3 regions of the Ensifer sp. M14 genome follow, and region 3 is predicted to be linked to each of the others. Evidence: riboswitches for the same ligand, from Rfam matches in the RefSeq annotation. Region 3 holds a riboswitch; each other region holds the start of a gene.
What was found. Region 3 has a riboswitch for cobalamin ahead of BLJAPNOD_RS12060 (DUF1636 domain-containing protein). Riboswitches for the same ligand answer to the same signal wherever they lie in the genome.
Positions count from the first base shown of each region.

Region 1: linked by a shared signal. The riboswitch ahead of BLJAPNOD_RS09720 (CbtB-domain containing protein) and the one ahead of BLJAPNOD_RS12060 (DUF1636 domain-containing protein) in region 3 are both predicted to bind cobalamin.
Region 2: linked by a shared signal. The riboswitch ahead of BLJAPNOD_RS23520 (nitroreductase family protein) and the one ahead of BLJAPNOD_RS12060 (DUF1636 domain-containing protein) in region 3 are both predicted to bind cobalamin.

Region 1 is NZ_QJNR01000004.1:2,035,037-2,040,690, reverse strand. Features, by position in the region: gene BLJAPNOD_RS09735 (anthrone oxygenase family protein) at 1-223, opposite strand, end outside; gene BLJAPNOD_RS09730 (NAD(P)H-binding protein) at 220-1,050, opposite strand; gene BLJAPNOD_RS09725 (TetR/AcrR family transcriptional regulator) at 1,154-1,846, shown strand; cobalamin riboswitch at 1,846-2,116, shown strand; gene BLJAPNOD_RS09720 (CbtB-domain containing protein) at 2,159-2,335, shown strand; gene BLJAPNOD_RS09715 (CbtA family protein) at 2,533-3,327, shown strand; gene BLJAPNOD_RS09710 ((2Fe-2S)-binding protein) at 3,398-4,255, opposite strand; gene BLJAPNOD_RS09705 (glucoamylase family protein) at 4,252-5,562, opposite strand.
Region 2 is NZ_QJNR01000007.1:389,823-395,476, reverse strand. Features, by position in the region: gene BLJAPNOD_RS23540 (ferritin family protein) at 8-838, shown strand; gene BLJAPNOD_RS23535 (pseudoazurin) at 996-1,433, shown strand; gene mog (molybdopterin adenylyltransferase) at 1,517-2,038, opposite strand; gene BLJAPNOD_RS23525 (hemerythrin domain-containing protein) at 2,413-2,889, shown strand; cobalamin riboswitch at 3,118-3,309, shown strand; partial or broken gene BLJAPNOD_RS23520 (nitroreductase family protein) at 3,353-3,568, shown strand; gene BLJAPNOD_RS23515 (hypothetical protein) at 3,869-4,093, shown strand; gene BLJAPNOD_RS23510 (hypothetical protein) at 4,120-5,654, shown strand, end outside.
Region 3 is NZ_QJNR01000004.1:2,503,089-2,508,742, forward strand. Features, by position in the region: gene BLJAPNOD_RS12045 (bifunctional aspartate transaminase/aspartate 4-decarboxylase) at 1-318, opposite strand, end outside; gene aspT (aspartate-alanine antiporter) at 373-2,076, opposite strand; gene BLJAPNOD_RS12055 (hypothetical protein) at 2,376-2,570, opposite strand; cobalamin riboswitch at 2,857-3,073, shown strand; gene BLJAPNOD_RS12060 (DUF1636 domain-containing protein) at 3,181-3,594, shown strand; gene BLJAPNOD_RS12065 (ABC transporter ATP-binding protein) at 3,591-4,397, shown strand; gene BLJAPNOD_RS12070 (ABC transporter substrate-binding protein) at 4,394-5,347, shown strand; gene BLJAPNOD_RS12075 (iron ABC transporter permease) at 5,519-5,654, shown strand, end outside.

The DNA of each region.
Region 1 (5,654 bases), 470 kb from region 3:
GCACCACCAGGGCGAGCGCCAGAAGCGCCGTGCCCATGAAGGCGCTGAGGAACAGCGGATTCTGGATTACCACGTTGATGGCGTTCATCGCCGCGATCCCCTGCTCCGCCGGCAACCGCGCCAAGGCCTGCATGATGCAGACCGAGAAGATGAAGAACAGCCCGGCCATCAGGCCGGAACCGATCGCGGCCGCAAACGCCAGAGCGGGGATGAGCGCGATCATGCGGCAAGACTCCAAACACCTGTTGCAGCGGTCTCCCGGGCATAGTCGGCGAAGCCGCGCGGCCCGCGCCCAAGCACGCGCTCGACATCGGACGTCACTTCAGAATTGCGCCCGTCGAGCACCGAGGTGAAGAGATAACGGATGAGTTCGACATAGTCATCAGGCAAACCGTCGGCCTGCAACTGCGCGGCGAAGTCGGCAACCGGCACGGACTGATAGCGGATCCGGCGGTTGGCGGCCACGGCGATCTCGGCCACGGCGTCAGCAAACGTCATCAGTCGCGGGCCGGTCAACTCGTAGACCTTGCCGACATGTCCCTCGTCCAGAAGCGCTGCCACCGCCACGTCGGCAATGTCATCGCAGCTGATGAAGGGTTCGGTGATCTCATCCGGCGGCAGGAAGACCGAACCGCTGGCAACGGCACCGGCCAGGAAATCCTCGCTGAAATTCTCGAAGAACCAACTGGCCCGGATGATCGTCCACTCGGCACCGGATGCCTGAAGCGCGCGCTCGGCTGCTTCCGCCTCGTCCTCTCCGCGTCCCGACAGCAGCACCAGCCGCTTGATGCCCGAGCGCACGGCAAGGCTCGAGAACTTGCGAATGGTTTCGACGGCACCCGGCACCGCCAGATCCGGTTGATAGCTGACATAGATGCGCTCGACATTTTCAAGCGCGGGCGCCCAGGTCGCCTCGTTGGTCCAGTCGAAGGATGGTGATGCCGAACGGGCGCCGATGCGCACGGCAACGCCGCGTTCCTGAAGGCGCGCTGCGACCCGCCGCCCCGTCTTGCCGGTACCGCCCAGAACCAGTGTGAGTTTGTCCGTCATCGCTTCCTCCTGAGGTTGATCCACAAACATGAGTATCTCTCACATTTGCAAATGTGATAAATCCTCGTATTTTAGGAGTCAAGTCAAAATGTGAGCATCCCTCATGAAACAAGAGATAAGCCCAGCCGCGGCTTCCGCCGACGACGAGACCGCGCTGCGCCGCACACCCAGCCAAAAGCGCAGCCGCGAGCGCGTCGAGCAGATCCTTGCCTGTGCGACGGCGATCATCCAGGAAAAGGGCAGCGACGCGATGCGCATGAGCGAAGTCGCTGAAAAGGCTGGAATATCGATCGGATCGCTCTACCAGTACTTTCCCGACAAGGCAGCGATCGTGCGCACGCTGGCGGAGCGCTACAATGCGGTCTGCAGCGAATGCATCGCGGCCGAGCTTGCCAAGGTGACGTCGCTCGCGGAACTGCGTGACGCCTTCGCCGTGCTGTTCGACATCTACTACGACATGTTCCTCGCCGAGCCCGTCATGCGCGACATCTGGTCGGCGATGCAGGCCGACAAGGCGCTGCGCGAGATCGACCTCCAGCAAAGTCGCATTGGCGGCCGGCTCCTCGCCGATGTCTGGGCGCGGTTTGCGCCCGGCACGCCGCGCGAAGCGATCGACAGCGCCGCCTTCCTGATCATGCATCTCGGCGATTGCACCATGCGGCTTGCAGTCTCGGTCGAGCGCGCGGAGGGCGACCAGATCGTCGAGGCCTACAAACGCATGATCCTTCGGGATTTTGTCGCGGATGGGCCGGGCGGCGGCGCAAGTTTAATTGACATCTCCGGGGTGCGATCCTAATCATCGTGGGATCGATTGGTTCCCGCAACGCGAACGCGTTTCGGGAGTAAACGGGAACGTGACGGATGGACCCATGCTGGGCATTCAAATCACGGCCGACCCCGCGACTGTAGAGCGACGTGAATGCGCCGTTCCGGAGCGATCCGGAAGAAGCCACTGGAGACGGGACCGCGAGAGGGCGGACCTTGGCTCTGGGAAGGCGAGGCAAATCCAGGGTGATCTCACCCGACGTCCTGAGCCAGGAAACCTGCCAGTCGATGCGGGCATAGGGCCCAAACCGGGATATTTCCCGATGCCATCACGGAGGTTGTCATGGCTACGTCTACAGTTTCGAGCATTCCGCTCTCCCTCAGCGATCGTCTGACCGCAGGTATCATCGCGCTGCTCATCGGCGGCTTCCTCGTCTTCGGCGCGGGCCTCGCGAATTCGGCCGTGCTGCACGACACCGCGCACGACACCCGCCACTCCTACGGCTTCCCCTGCCACTAAGCGATGCGGAGGGACGCGACATGCGTTCCGCATCGACATAGCTGCGGACAAAAACGCTTCCGGCGAACAGCCGGACGCGTTTGCTTGCGTCTGATGCAGACCAAAGATCTGCCGGCAGGAGCCGTTCGCGGAATTGCCAATGGGACACGGCGCTGCCTGCAAGATGCATGGCGCGCCGATATCGAGGGATATCGAAAATGATTGTCAGAACGCTTCTGGCCGCGATCGTGGCTGGATTAATTGCCGGTGTCTTCATGACCGGCGCCCAGGAACTGCGCGTCGTACCGTTGATCCTGCACGCGGAAGAATTCGAAGGCGAGGCACCGGCAGCCGGCGAACAGCCCGCCGCCCAGCCGGGAACCGTCGATCCGGCCGCCGCAAGCCACGACCAGCACTCGTCGCTGAAGGCGGTCTCGCCGATCGGCACCCTGCTCGACGCGCTGTCGCCGATCACCCCCGCCTACGCCCATGAGGGCGAACACGAGGAAGGCGGCATCATGTTCGGCATGAGCCGCTTTTCCGGAACGCTGATCGCCAATCTGGTGACCGGCTCCGGCTTCGCGCTGCTGCTGGCCGGTGTCAGCCTCGTCATCGGCTACCCGATCACGCTTAGAAACGGCGCGCTCTGGGGTGCCTGCGGCTGGCTCGCCGTGCACATGCTGCCGGCCATCGGCCTGCCGCCGGAACTGCCGGGCTTCCCGGCCGCCGAACTCGGCGACCGCCAGGTCTGGTGGCTGGCAACGGTGGCGCTTTCGGCCGTCGGCCTCTATCTGCTGGTTCTGCGCGAAGAAATCGTCGCCAAGATCATCGGCCTCGTGCTGATCGCGGCACCCCACGTCTATGGCGCCCCGCAGCCGTCGGATATTTCCAGCAACGTTCCGGCCGTGCTCGGTGCCGAGTTTGCCGTGGCAGCGCTCGCCACCACGCTCGCCTTCTGGATCGTCCTCGGCGTCGTCTCGGGCTTCATCAACGATCGCTTCGCCAAGGCATAAGCCGACCGGCCACCGTGACAAAAGGAGCCCCTGATATCGCCGATATCAGGGGCTCTGTCGTTTCAGATGCTCAGCCGGTCTGCGATGCCAGCAGATGCGCCTGCAAGCGTTCTCGACGCTCCTCCGGCGCCTGCAGCACGCAGCTGTCGCAGAAGCTGCCACCTTCGGTTCGATAATAGAGACAGCAACCGCCGCGCAGCCGGTAGACCCGCGACAGCGGCGGGTGGCCGTCGATCTCGATGGTCTCGTAACGGAGCTTGCCGGAAAAGAGAGGCGTGCCTTCGCGCTTGACGATCGCCAGCGCCTTGGACATCGCATCCTCTTCATCGCCGAGCGCGCGGCCAATCTCCAGGAAACCGCCGGCCAGCGAATCCGCCGCAAGCCGCCATTGCGCCCCGGAGGAAAGACCGGCGCGATGCTTCAGCATGGCGATGACTGGCGCCAGATGTGCTGCGAAGGTTTCACCGAAGGCATCCGTATCGCCTGGGGCATCATCGCTGACTGCGGGCAAGGCAAGACTGAAATGAAACCGTTTGGCCGCCACCAGCCGCTCACCATAGGCGCGCGAAAATTCTTCGAAGCGAAGGCCGCGAACACCCGCCACGATGCCCGCACCGAGGTAGAGGCTGCCGAGCGCCAGAGCGAGCTGGTTGCCGTAGAAGGCGATCAGATGAGCGGCGCGAATCTTGTCGTCCATACCGGCGGCAAAACAATCCTGATAGGCAAGCCCGGCGTCGAGGCCCGCACCGTCTTCGGCCCAGAACTGCGCCTCGGAAAGACAGCCGTCGCCGGCATCGTCAAGCGAAAAGCCCACTTCGGGAAAGCGCAGTTGCAGGCGCGCGAGCACGCCACGAACGCTCTGGCGCAGCGCCTCGTCCATGGCCTCCTCCGCTGGGCGATCGCCTTGTCGCTCGTGAGCAAAGCTCATGCCATCCCCCTGGTCGCAAGCCAGCCACCGCGAAAATCCGCCCGCTCCAGTCCGCGCCGGATGGCCGGAATGTCGCGCGTCAGCCGCCAGACAAAACCGCTTCTGGCGTTCTCGATCATCATCACGACGAGCCCCTGGTCAAGCCCGACCACGCGGTCGTCGACCCAGCCGTCAGGGCCTGAGCCTCGCAGGCTTGGGTTGAACCCGCCGGGAAAGCGGCCCTCGCACAGGAGGTCGGGATAGCGGTTTTCGAACGCGGCCAATGCCGACTGCGAAGCATCCGCGTCGAATGGCAGGCAGGCAACTGGTGCCCAGGGCGCAAGCGTGCCATCGTCTGGTCCACCGGGCGCACCGCGGGCGGCATAACCGAGCATCCGCTGCCAACGCCCATCGACAAGCCGCTGCCGCCCCTTCGGTCCGTCACAGGCACTGAGGCCCCATCCATCCCTGTCATAGCCAGCGAAACCTCGGGGATTGTCTTCGGCATACTGGCGCTGCAGGTCGATCGCCCGGCAGGTGTTTTCAGAATAATCCGTCGCCTTGTCGCGCATCGGCGGATCGCGAAGACCGCGAAGGTCGAGCCAGGCCTGCGGAAAGAGATGGATGAACAGCGGGCCGGCCCGCAGGTGCGGCGCACCGTCGACCGTCGTCCAGTCATAGGCGGCTGTGAAGACGCGGTAATGCTCCGGCCCGATCGCATGATGCGGCGCGCCGAGCGCCAGGACATAGAGCAGAAGCGCCTCGCTATAGCCTTGCCAGCGATATTTCAGAAATCGCCCCGGCGGCCGCCAGCCCATCGTCAATGTCTCGCCGCGGCCAAGCGCCCAGTGCCAGTCCACCTGGGCATAGAGCTTTTCCGACAGCACCTGGATCTCCGTCTCCGTCGCATCCTCGCCGGTGAAATAGGCAGCAGCCGTCAACACGCCGGCAATCAACAGCGCGGTATCGACGGTCGAAAGCTCTGACTGCCATACCCGCTCACCGGTCTTCATGTGGAGAAAGTGATAGTAAAAGCCGCGATAGCCGGTGGCGCGCGCATCGCTCCCCTGCCGGCATTGCTGGAGAAACCGCAGGGTCGTCAGCACCCTTTTGGCCGCTTCGCCGCGCCCGATCCAGCCGCGTTCGACGCCGACAGGGTAACAGGAAAGCCCGAAACCGGTCGCGGCGATGCTCGAAGGCGCGTCTGCGAGCGACGTATCGGCGACCAGCCCCGTTTCGGCGTCGCTGTAGCGCAGAAAATAGTCGAAGGCGGCGGCCTGCAGCCTATCGACCTGAAAACATTCCGTATTCCGTGTCTGCTGAAGCATATTCCCGGCTCATTTGGACCCGCTGGCACAGTATCGATCGGCTGTCACCTATGTCGATATCACCTTTTATTGAAGGTCGGCCAAGCCCAGAC
Region 2 (5,654 bases), on a different contig from region 3:
ACAAGTGATGAACCAACAAAATGAGGAAGCCTGGGACCTCGAAACCCTGGATGACCTTCTGGCTGTGGCTCGGGCTATGGAACAGGATGCAATTGACGGATACATCGCTCTTGCCGCGCGAATGCGATCAGAGAACCAACCCGAACTGGCGCTGGTTTTTGACCGCCTCGTCGCGGAAGAGGAATCGCATCTTTCCAAGGTGAACCAATGGATTGGCGATCGACCAGTTGTCCAAGCGCACCCGGCAGAGGATCTTTTCGACGATGAGGGCGCAGGCGTCGTTTCGCCCGAATTGCTCAACTCATACCGTGCATTCTCGATGGCCGTTCGGAATGAAGAACGCGCGTTCGTATTCTGGACGTACGTCGCCGCGCATACACGATCGGCGGAAATTCAATCTGCCGCGGAACGGATGGCTCGCGAAGAGTTGGGCCACGTTTCGACGTTGCGCCGGGAGCGGCGGAAAGCGTTCCACGAAATGCGGAGGGAAGAGAATTACGGAGTTCGGAACACCCTTGACGCTCTGGAAAACCGTCTAGCAGGCTTCCTGGAAAAAACGGCGCTCGATTCCGACGACACGGGGATCCCGCAACTTGTTGCCCAGTCTCGCGCTCGCGCCCAAGAGCTGTCAACCGATCGACCTTTATCGACGCCACTGTTGTCGAGCCTTTCTCAGGCAGCGTTGGATAGCCCTCTTCCCTTGTGCGAGCTACTTCTCGACTGCTATTTGGATCTGGCTGAGCGTTCGACGGAAGACGATGTCCGCAAGCGTATGCAGATATTCGCGAGCGAGCTGGTCCACTTACTGCACAGTTTGCGGGGTCGAGGCGCAAGCTGAAGGATTTCGCCCCTTTTCTCCTCAACCCCATAGCTACACTATGTTAGCCCGTACTGTCGCAGTCAGATACCACATCAGGATGGAACTATCTCTGATTGCCGAAGTTTAGCGGTCACGGCGGAACGAGGCCGCCGGGTTCAAGTTGAGGAGATCTGACATGTTACGCGTTGTTAAGTTGGTATTGCCGGCCACGATGGCTGCAGCATTCGGTGTTTCGGCGTGGGCTGCGGACCACGAAGTAAAAATGCTCAATAAGGGGACGGGCGGCGCAATGGTTTTCGAGCCGATGCTTGTCAAAGCGGAGCCCGGGGATACAGTTTCGTTCGTTGTTGTAGACAAGGGCCACAATGCCGAAACGGTCAAGGATCTGATCCCGGAGGGCGCGGAACCGTTCAAGGGCAAGATCAACGAAGCAGTCAAGATGACGGTCAGGGCGCCAGGTGCCTACCTTATCAAATGCACCCCGCATTTCAGCATGGGTATGGTTTCCCTCATCGTTGTTGGCCCCGGCCCCAGCAATCTTGACAAAATAAAATCGGCGAAAATGCCGAAAAAAGCCAAGGAGCGGGTCGAAGCGGCTTTGGCTGGCCTATAGTCTTCACGATCAGTCATTCACACTCCGCTCATCCTAAAGAAACTCCGCGCGTGAGCGGAAATATAGACTAAACGAGAGGCTGCTCACACATCGGGTCGAAAGGCCTTGATCCTGGCAGGATCCGTTTCGACCCGGCCCGCGCCGATCAGATCGAGGCAGTAAGGCACCGCCGCGAAGATCGTGTCTAGGCTGAAACGAATAGAGCTCGGCCTGCCAGGTAGGTTAATAATCAGCGTTTTGCCCCGGGTGCCGGCCGTCTGGCGCGACAGGATTGCTGTCGGCGTCTGCTGGAGGCTGGCACTCCGAAGCTGCTCGCCAAATCCGGGCAGTTCCTTTGACAGAACCTCGCGCATCGCCTCAGGCGTCTGGTCTCGCGGAGCGGGACCGGTACCACCCGTGGTAAGGATGAGATCGGCTCCATTATTGTCACTGAGCGCAATCAGCGTGTCTCGTACGGACGCAAATCCGTCGGCGATCACGCGCCTCAAGATGGAACAGGGTGACGTAACCACCTCTGCAAGCCACCTCTCAATGGCTGGGCCGCTCAGGTCCTCGTAATCTCCATGGCTTGCGCGGTCTGATATGGTGACAATAGCAATCTTCATATTCACGCTCCAAGAACCAATACGTATCGGAGTTTTCGATGGCGTTCGGGTTTTTCGGGAAATGGCCTATAAGTCAAATCAATGCGTAGCGAACGAGTTCGCCGCGCATCGCTCCACACGGCGATTTCGTGCCGATCTCCATGCGGTCAGGTCTTTTCCGTTACAGACCTCCCTTGTGGATAGCCGAGAAAGCGGGACAGTCTTTGCGAAACCGCAAGGACCTACGTGACTGAAGCCTATATTGCCGAACGATAACAGAAGGGATCGGTTATCCGAGCGACTAGGTCGCGCATAATGGTTCGTAGCGGATGGATGGCACCCGCACTTCGAATCAACGCGTCGCGGGTTCGGGGATCGCCACCAAGGAGCTTGAGATGAACACACCGGCGAGTCCACTTAATGCGGCAGAGATCAGCCGTCTGGAGACCCTCCACCGCGATCTGCTCGCAATTTGTCTTCGGCTTGAAGAAGTTGCAGCAGACATCGAAACGAGCGCCAGCGAGCCCGTGGATCCCAATCTAGCGGAGGCGATCCCAGCCGTTCTTCGAGAGGCTCATAATATTGAGGAAAAGGTCCTCTTTCCCGATTTCAACCGTAACGCGGGCTCCGTGTTTGCCGCGCAGGCGATCGGAAGGCTGAAGGCCGACCATCGATGCGATTTGTTGACGGCAGAGGAAATCTCCCTCGTCTTGCGAGGGTTGGCTGATGGCCAATGCGATCTCCGGCCTGACAACATCGCCCGCCTGCTGCACGGCTTTCAGGAAGCGCTCCGCCGGCATATTCACGCTGAGAGCCTCTTGATGGAGACGCTGTTAGCTGCCAAAGCGGACGACCGGGAGGTTTTCCAGTAACGGGCGAAGCGAGGCGGGTGTCGAGTGCATTGAAACAAGCTCGCCGTGGTCTCGTGAGTCGGATCGAGTTTACCGTGGCGTTCGTCGTGCCAAAGAACCGTCGTCACGGTGGCGAAATCACGGTCCCATCGCCGCCAGTTTGTGCCAGAGCAAACACTAAGTCAGATAATGACGCCGCGGCTTCTAATACATCCCAGGCGGTCATTGGTACGGCAGTGCCCGCGTGGTAACAGAGATCACTTCATAGGTGCCCGGGCTGGTTTGGATCTGCACGGGAGAATCGGGAATGCAGTGCAAATCTGCAACGCGCCCAGCGCTGTGGTGGGGACTGGAAGGACGGATGCCACTGGCGATCGCTGGGAAGGTGTCCTTTCAGGGTGAACCTAAGTCAGAAGACCGGCCTGTGAAAGATGACCCGTCCGAAAGGACAGCGAGACGGGTCCGCATCCATTAAGGGGAAACAATTGACCATACAGATCTTTTGACCGCACAGCCTCTGCATTCGGCCGAGCGTGCGGGTTTATATCGAGCCATCTTCACAAGAAGGGATACCAGAGGCGAGTTCCTTCCGGATCCGGTTTCGGACGAGCAGTTAAGCCGTATCCTCCTCGCTGCGCATCACGCACCATCTGTCGGATTCATGCAACCTTGGAGTTTCATCAAAGCCCGCGAGGAAACCCGGTCGTTCACGGCTTGGAGGAAAGCGGCCAGGTCTGCTTGAAGCGGAGCAATCCGCCAGCTAGTCAATCAATGGACCGCGGTAATCCCGAACGTGCGGATGGTTGCTATAGCGGTTCGCCAGCAAGCGCCGTTCTGCCGGCTATTGACGAGGCCTTTGTTTTCGAAGTCCCATTGAAGCATTCCTCCGGCATGCTTCCTCTTGCGAACAATTCCGATACTTCAAGGCACGAGCCACCTGTCTGCCCCGGCTTTCCGCATGGATCCGGGCCGCCTGCGAACCATGTCGGCGTAAAGCAACATGGCGTATGGCAAGGGCAAAGACAAAGAGCTCATGAAGAGGATGGCCGATCTCGGCAGACTTGCCATGTCAGGCGAACTTGCAGATCTAAGGTCCAGAATTATCGTTGTTCTCGACAAGATGGCCGCCGCCATCTGGCCATCTGATATTCTCAGGCCAATGCCGTCTGGCAAAGACATCGACGCGGTGATGCTAAGGGTACAATCCGATGCGTCCAAGGACTGAACAGCGTCTGGGGTGAGAAAGCCAGGTTGATCGCAAAATCGGCGGTTCTCGAACAATGGAAACGCGGGCAGCGCAACCTGTTCGGCGCGTTCAGAAACATTGCCGTGTTCGGGGACATCGTGATGCAGGACGGCACGAAGGGCGTGGTCAATCTACCGGAGGAGTACTCGCGGACGTTGACGGCGCAAGATGTCAAGGAATTGGCAGACCTCGTCGGAAAGCTCGACTTCTTCTCGACACTCCAGCTCTTCCGCAACCTTGAAAGCGGCGACTGTGGGCTGCCAGCGCATCATGCCGATGTGTTGCGCGCCATGGCAAGAACGGTGCGGAACCGCTTCCAGCGACCCGTCTGGAAGGATGACGCCATCATCCAGCTGCACCTGGATTATCGCTGTCTGCGCGGCGGAAAGGCGGCGCTCGCCGATACGCTTGGAGCACTCGGCAGCGCTCTGGAAACTAAAGCTTCCACGACCATTGATTTGCCGTTGACCTCGGTGTCGCCGAGAGGAGGCGGCATCACGTTACCAATGCGGCTATCGCGTTCGATCAAAGCCAAGCATGTGAAGCATGGAAGCGATGACGTGCATGTCGCGTCATTGGTGCTCGAACTCGGCCCGGTGAAGGCGCAGGTGAAGATGATCGTGACGCGACCACCGACACTCCCCTCCGCTCAAGGGTGCCGGACGGTCGTGGCCGAGGACTTCGGGTTTATCAATACCTCCAGCATCGTCGTGTTGCGTAGCCGGTCGCCGATCGGTGTAGGCGCGCTGGCCCGCGTCGCCGGTCATAACGGCGGTGATGGCAAGAAGCTGACCAAAGAGCAGGCAAGAATGTTCCTGGAGACCCACGTTTCCGAGGATGACGTCGAAGTCCTGGATTACGTGCAGTTCGATGGCAGCGATTTCCTTGGGCGCATCGCCGCACAGGCGACGAAGATCGATGGACTTCGCTCCGAGATCGACCGTCTCTACAATCGTCTCGACCGCATCCGTGCCGAGCTCAATCGCGTAGCGGACGCCGAGGCGGCAGCACTCGTCCCCGAGATCGCAGCCATGCCGAGCCACCCTCGCTACATGGCAATGCATGGCCGGTTCTTCCGGCTGATGGCCGCAGTCGGATGGCTCAAGCAGGCACGTCTTGCCGTCTACCGAGCAGTGGCAGGACTGAAGAAATCCTGGTTCGGCCATGTGGCGCAGCGAAAGGCAGACCTTGCCGAGAAATACGGCGCGGTGGTGGTCACCGAAGACCTCGACATCGTTGCGGTGCCCACGGACGATCCCGCCTACAAGGGGCGGACGTTCAACAAGATGATCAACAACGGCGCGAAGGGGCAGTATATCCTTCGATCCGAGAACACGCTGAAATGGAGAGGCATTGCCTCGGTAAAAGTGCCGAGTTTCTACACCAGTAGCACGGACTGGAGAACCGGAACGGTCGACAAGGCGCAACGTCGTGGATTGGTGTTCAAGGCGGAATTCGACGGCCGCTTATGGGATGCCGACCTGCATGCGGCGGAAATGATCGGGCGCTACCTGTTCCTCAGGCCCAAATCAGAGAGCGA
Region 3 (5,654 bases):
GTCCCAGTCGACCGCCGCCTGGATCTGTTTCTTTGCCCACTTCTGGAACCGGGCATAGGCGCCGTCGCGCGCCGGCATGCCGGTTACCCCGGCTGCCGGGTCGAAGTAGGTACGCTTGGCCTCGGTCACGGCGAACAGGCCCAGCAGGAAGAACGCTTCGCGAGCGCGCGTTGCGGTCCAGTTCGGATTGCCTCGGCCCGCATTGAGGAATGCCTTGGCGGATTTTTCGGCATTCACCTTGGCGAGCTTGATCAATTCGTCCTTGATTTCGAACGGGCTGAGATCGGAGAGGCTGTCGTAGAAATTTCTGTCCAACATGAATCACACTCCCAATGAACGAAGGTCTCTGTTTCTAGGAACGATTTCCTTGGCTTACGGCCCGCCTGAGGGTGCCAGCATGATGACGATGACGAGGCCGAAGATCGTCAAAAGCGTATTTCCGATGGCATAGGGCATGCCGTAGCCAAGCGCCGGCACCTTGCTCTTGGCCGCTTCCTGGATCATGCCCAGCGCCGCGGTCGTCGTGCGCACGCCGGCGCAGGCGCCAAAAAGAATCGCGGGGTGAAAACGGAAGACATAGTGGCCGATCAGGACCGAGGCGATCATCGGCACGGAGGTCGCGACGATCCCCCAAATCAACAGCGAGATGCCGACCTCCTGCAGGCCGGCGACAAAGCCGGGGCCGGCGCCGATGCCGACGACGGCGATGAAGATGTTCAGGCCCAGCGTATTCATCAGCCAGAGTGCCGGCGCCGGGATCGTGCCGAAGGCGGGGTAGGTGGAGCGAAGCCAGCCGAGGACGAGACCGGCGAGAAGCGCGCCGCCGGAGGTGGACAGGCCGATCGGTATGCCGCCGATGGTCAACGTCAAGGCACCGACCATCGCGCCGGCGAAGAGCCCCCAGCCGAGAAAGGCAATGTCGGTGGTTTCAACAGGGCGATCGGCAAAGCCGAGTGCCTTGATCGCCGCTTCGACGTGTCGCTTGGCGCCGCCGATCGTGACGATATCGCCGCGCTCGACCGTCGTGCCGGGCAGGACCGGGATCTCGACCAGCGAGCGCACGATCTTGCGGGCATAGACGCCACGCGCCCAATCTTCGTTGCTGACATCGGCAAGTGTCCTGCCGGCGAGCGCCTTGTTGGTCACGTAGACGTCAAGGATCTCGGCTTCGGCGTTCAGCAATTCCTTGTCTTCGACCTCGACGAGCTTGGAATCCAGGTGCTCGACGAGCAAGGCGCGTCTGCCTGAGAAGGCGACGATGTCGCCTGGCTGCAGCACTGTGTTGCCATCCGCCTCGATGATCTGGGTGCCGCGACGCAACCGTTCGACGAAGACTCGGATGCCGGGCAGCAGATTCCTGACCGGCGTGCCGGTGAGCCCGCTCGCCTCGTCGATACGATAGGCCCTGAGGCCGAAATCGTGGTAGGCGCGGGTGATCCCGGGTTCGGTACTGACCGTGCCGCCGCCGAGCTTTGCCTCATATTCCCTGCAGGCGGCCGGCAGATCGATGCCGAGAAGCCTGGGCCCGAGCTGCGCCAGGATGATCGCCGAGCCGATGGTGCCCCAGATATAGGTCACGGCATAGGCGATCGGAATCTGGTCGGTGTAGGTCTTGGCCTGCTCCGGGGTCATGCCCATCGCGTTGATCTGGTCGCTGGCAACGCCGATGGCCGCCGAGATCGTCTGTGACCCGGCATACATGCCGGCGCCATAACCAAGCGGCAGCCCGGCGACGAGCGCGCACAGATACGGGACGATCAGGCACAGCACCAGGACCGACAGGGCAAAGAGGATCTGCTTGGGCCCATCCGTGCTGAGGCCGCGCACGAACTGGGGACCGACGCCGTAACCGACGGCAAACAGGAAGATCAGAAACAAAGTCGACTTCAGATCGCCTGAAACCTGGATGCCCAACTGGCCGATGACGACGCCCGCGAGAAGCGTGGCGGTGACGTTTCCAAGGTTGAAGCCGGCGATCTTGATCGGGCCGATCAGGAAACCGATGCCGAGGGCCAGAAAGACGGCGACAGGAGGATAGGTTCGCAGCGTCTCAACGAAAAAATCTATTGGATTCACTATGATCCCCTTCAGAAAGCTGATTTGCCATGACTGACGTTCGGGACTTGCGCGGGCAGGCCGGATACTCCGCCGCATGGAAATTTCTGTCGCAGGCACCCGAAATGTGGGCGAGATCGATGTAAGTCGGTGCGCATCGGCTGAACGGCGCGATTGCTTCGTCAGAAAGCACATCACTGATTGTGGCTGCCTTCAAGTACGTAACAGTAACGGATGAGGTTACCGGCGGGCGGCAGGGCCCGCCGGCTCGTGGGACGAGGCATGGGAGGGGCTGGGTGGCCGACGCTGTCAGCGATCGTTCAGGTCAGCAGTTCCAAAAGCAACCGCGGTGAGTTGGCACGGAATGCGCCGGCAACGAAGCCGACGAAGCCAAGTGCAATCGCGCCCACCAATCCGTGCCGTTGCCAGCCGTAGAATGCGCCGAAGGCGGTTCCGCCAAGGACGGTCGAAACAACCCAGGCACATTTCACCACGGTCGCAAACAGCCTGCGCATCGTTTTCCCTGTCGGCGTTCGGGTCGGGTGTCCGCCAAAAGCGCATTTCTCTACGTTGGAGGTAATAGCGCACACGGGTCTTTGCCAGCCATCTTCCTGATCATTGCGCTCGAGCGTTGTGCGCGGTCAGTCGTGGCGTTGCCGGCCATGATACATAACGGCCTGTGCACGGATATTTTCGCTTGCGATCCGTAATGGTATTACATAACTAACCCTCATGAAAATATGCCGCATGTTGATAGGCCATGGCCGACCTCTTCCGCCGGTTGTCACCTCCGTCGAAGTGTGCGACGAAGGCTTTGATGGTGCTGCGAGCGCGATAATGCGCAAGCGGCTGAAAAGGGAACACGGAGCGGACGACCCAAATGGGGCCGAAACCGTGGCTGCCCCCGCAACTGTGAGCGGAAAGCGCATTCACACCCTGTCACTGGCGATCTGCCGGGAAGACGTGGATGCGCAACGACCCGCGAGCCAGGAGACCTGCCATCGAACCGATCAACCACAACGGACGGGGTGTTCCGATGGAAAAGAACTGGTTTTTGCGCGACGGTCATCCGTCATCACATCGCTTTGCCACATTCTCTCCGGCCCAATCCGGCGGAGAAGAGACATGGCCAATCCGGTTTCCCGACAGCACAAGATAACGGTCTGCACCGATTGCCGTTTTACCGGCGGCCCGTGCCGTCCGGGAGCGGATCTGATCCAGCGGCTGAACCGCAGCATCGCGGCCCTCGGCGCGCCGCTCGACCGGGATTTCTCCATCGCCGGCACGGTCTGCATGGCGGCCTGCACCAGGCCTTGCACCATCGCTTTCCAGGCAACCGGAAAGGCGACCTATCTCTTCGGCGATATTTCGCCTGAGGAAGACATCGACGATCTCGTCTCCTTTGCGACGACCTATGCCGAAAGAGGCGACGGCATGACGCGGGCGGCCGAGCGGCCGCGCGGGCTGAGCGCCAAGACGCTGGCGCGCATTCCGGCAGCGCTGCTCGTCTCCGAAGACATCGGCGGGCATTTCCAATGAGCTGCACCGCGACAGGGGCCGGCCTTCGTGTCCGCGCCCTGGACTGGGGACCGCGCCCGGATCTGCGGCTGGTTCGCGAGGTCGACTTCGCCATTGCGCCCGGTAGCAGGCTTGCCATTCTCGGCCCGAACGGTGCCGGCAAGACATCGCTGCTGCGCTGCCTCTATCGCTCCGCCCAGCCGACGGCGGGCACGATCGAGGTCGATGGGGTCGATATCTGGGCGATGACGGCGCGCGAGGCGGCCAGGATCATTGCCGTCGTGCTGCAGGAGATGCCCAGCGATTTTCCCTTCAGCGTGCGCGACGTGGTGATGATGGGCCGCATTCCAAGGCGCGAGGGCATGAGTGGCTGGACCGCGAGGGATCGCGAAACCGTGGCGCATGCGCTCGAGCATCTCGATCTCACTCATCTTGCCGGGCGGCAGTTCTCCACGCTGTCAGGCGGCGAGAAGCAGCGGGTGCTGATTGCCCGGGCGCTCGCGCAGCAGCCGCGCATCATCATCCTGGACGAGCCGACCAACCATCTCGATATCCGTCACCAGCTCGAAATCCTCGATTTGCTGCAGACGCTGCAACTGACGATCGTCGCCACGCTGCACGACATCAACCTGGCGGCCGAGTTCGCCACCGATGTGGCGATCCTGACGGAGGGCCGCATGACGGCCTTCGGTCCGCCCGAAGAGGTGCTCAATCCGCAGGCGCTTTCCGCCGCCTTCGGCGTTACCGCCACGGCCCACAACAATGCCGTTTCCAGCGGCGCACGTTTTTCCTTTTCACTCGCTCGACAGGACCTGATTTCATGAAGACCTTCATTGCCCATTCCGCCTTTGCCCTCATGGTTCTGGCGGCAACGCCGGCGCTTGCCTATCCCGTCACCGTCAAGAGCTGCAACCGCGACGTGACCTTCGATGCAGCACCCAGGCGCGCCGTCTCCAACGACGTCAATCTCACCGAAATGATGCTGGCCCTGAAGCTGCAGGACCGCATGGTCGGCTATACCGGCGTCTCCGGCTGGAAGACGCTGGATGAAAAGCTGCGCGAAGGCGTCCAGGCGCTGCCGGAGCTTTCGGAAAAGTATCCGACCAAGGAAGTGCTGCTCAATGCCGACGCCGACTTCTATTTCGCCGGCTGGAACTACGGCATGAAGGTGGGCGGCGAGGTGACGCCGGAAACGCTCGCCCCCTTCAAGATCAACGTCTACGAGCTGACCGAATCCTGCATCCACATCATGGCCAAGGATAAGCCTACGATGGACGACATGTTCGTCGATCTGCTTAATCTCGGGCTGATCTTCGGTGTCGAGGACCAGGCCAAGGCGCTCGTCGACGGCTATCGCCGCGACCTCGACAAGATCACGGCGGCTGTCGGGGCGATCGAGCGCCCGACGCGTGTCTTCGTCTATGATTCCGGCGAGGAGAAGCCGTTTACGTCTGGCCGGTTCGGCATTCCGACGGCAATGATCGAGGCGGCCGGCGGCGTCAACGTCATGGACGACGTCGAGAAGAGCTGGACCGAGATTTCCTGGGAGCCGGTGATCGACAAGAACCCCGAGGTGGTGGTGATCGTCAACTATGGCGAGGTCACCGCCGAGCAGAAGATCGCCTTCATGAAGGACAACCCGGCCTTCAAGAACATCGATGCCGTCAAGAATGACCGTTTCGTGGTGCTCGATTATGTTGAGGCGACGCCAGGTCCGCGCAACATCGATGCCATTGCGCGCCTCGCCAAGGCGTTTCACGACCAGGCAATGTAACCGGAGATCCGCGGCACATTTCCTTGGATCGACATGAATTCAAGGACCTATGCCGTGATCTTGAAGTCTTGCAACGCGCGTGGCGTGTCATGTCCGACGCGCGACGCCGTAGCGGAAGCGCGCCTGGCGGCGTGCTTCCAACCCCTCATAACCTCGGACCAGGGACGGACTGTGAAAACCACGACCGCCATTCTCGCGGCGCTGCTGCTCTTGTGCCTGACGATCACTGCCGCCGTCTCGCTCGGCTCGGCACCGATCCCGGTTTCGACCGTCTGGTCGATCATCGCTGCGAAGCTGTCGCCCGGCA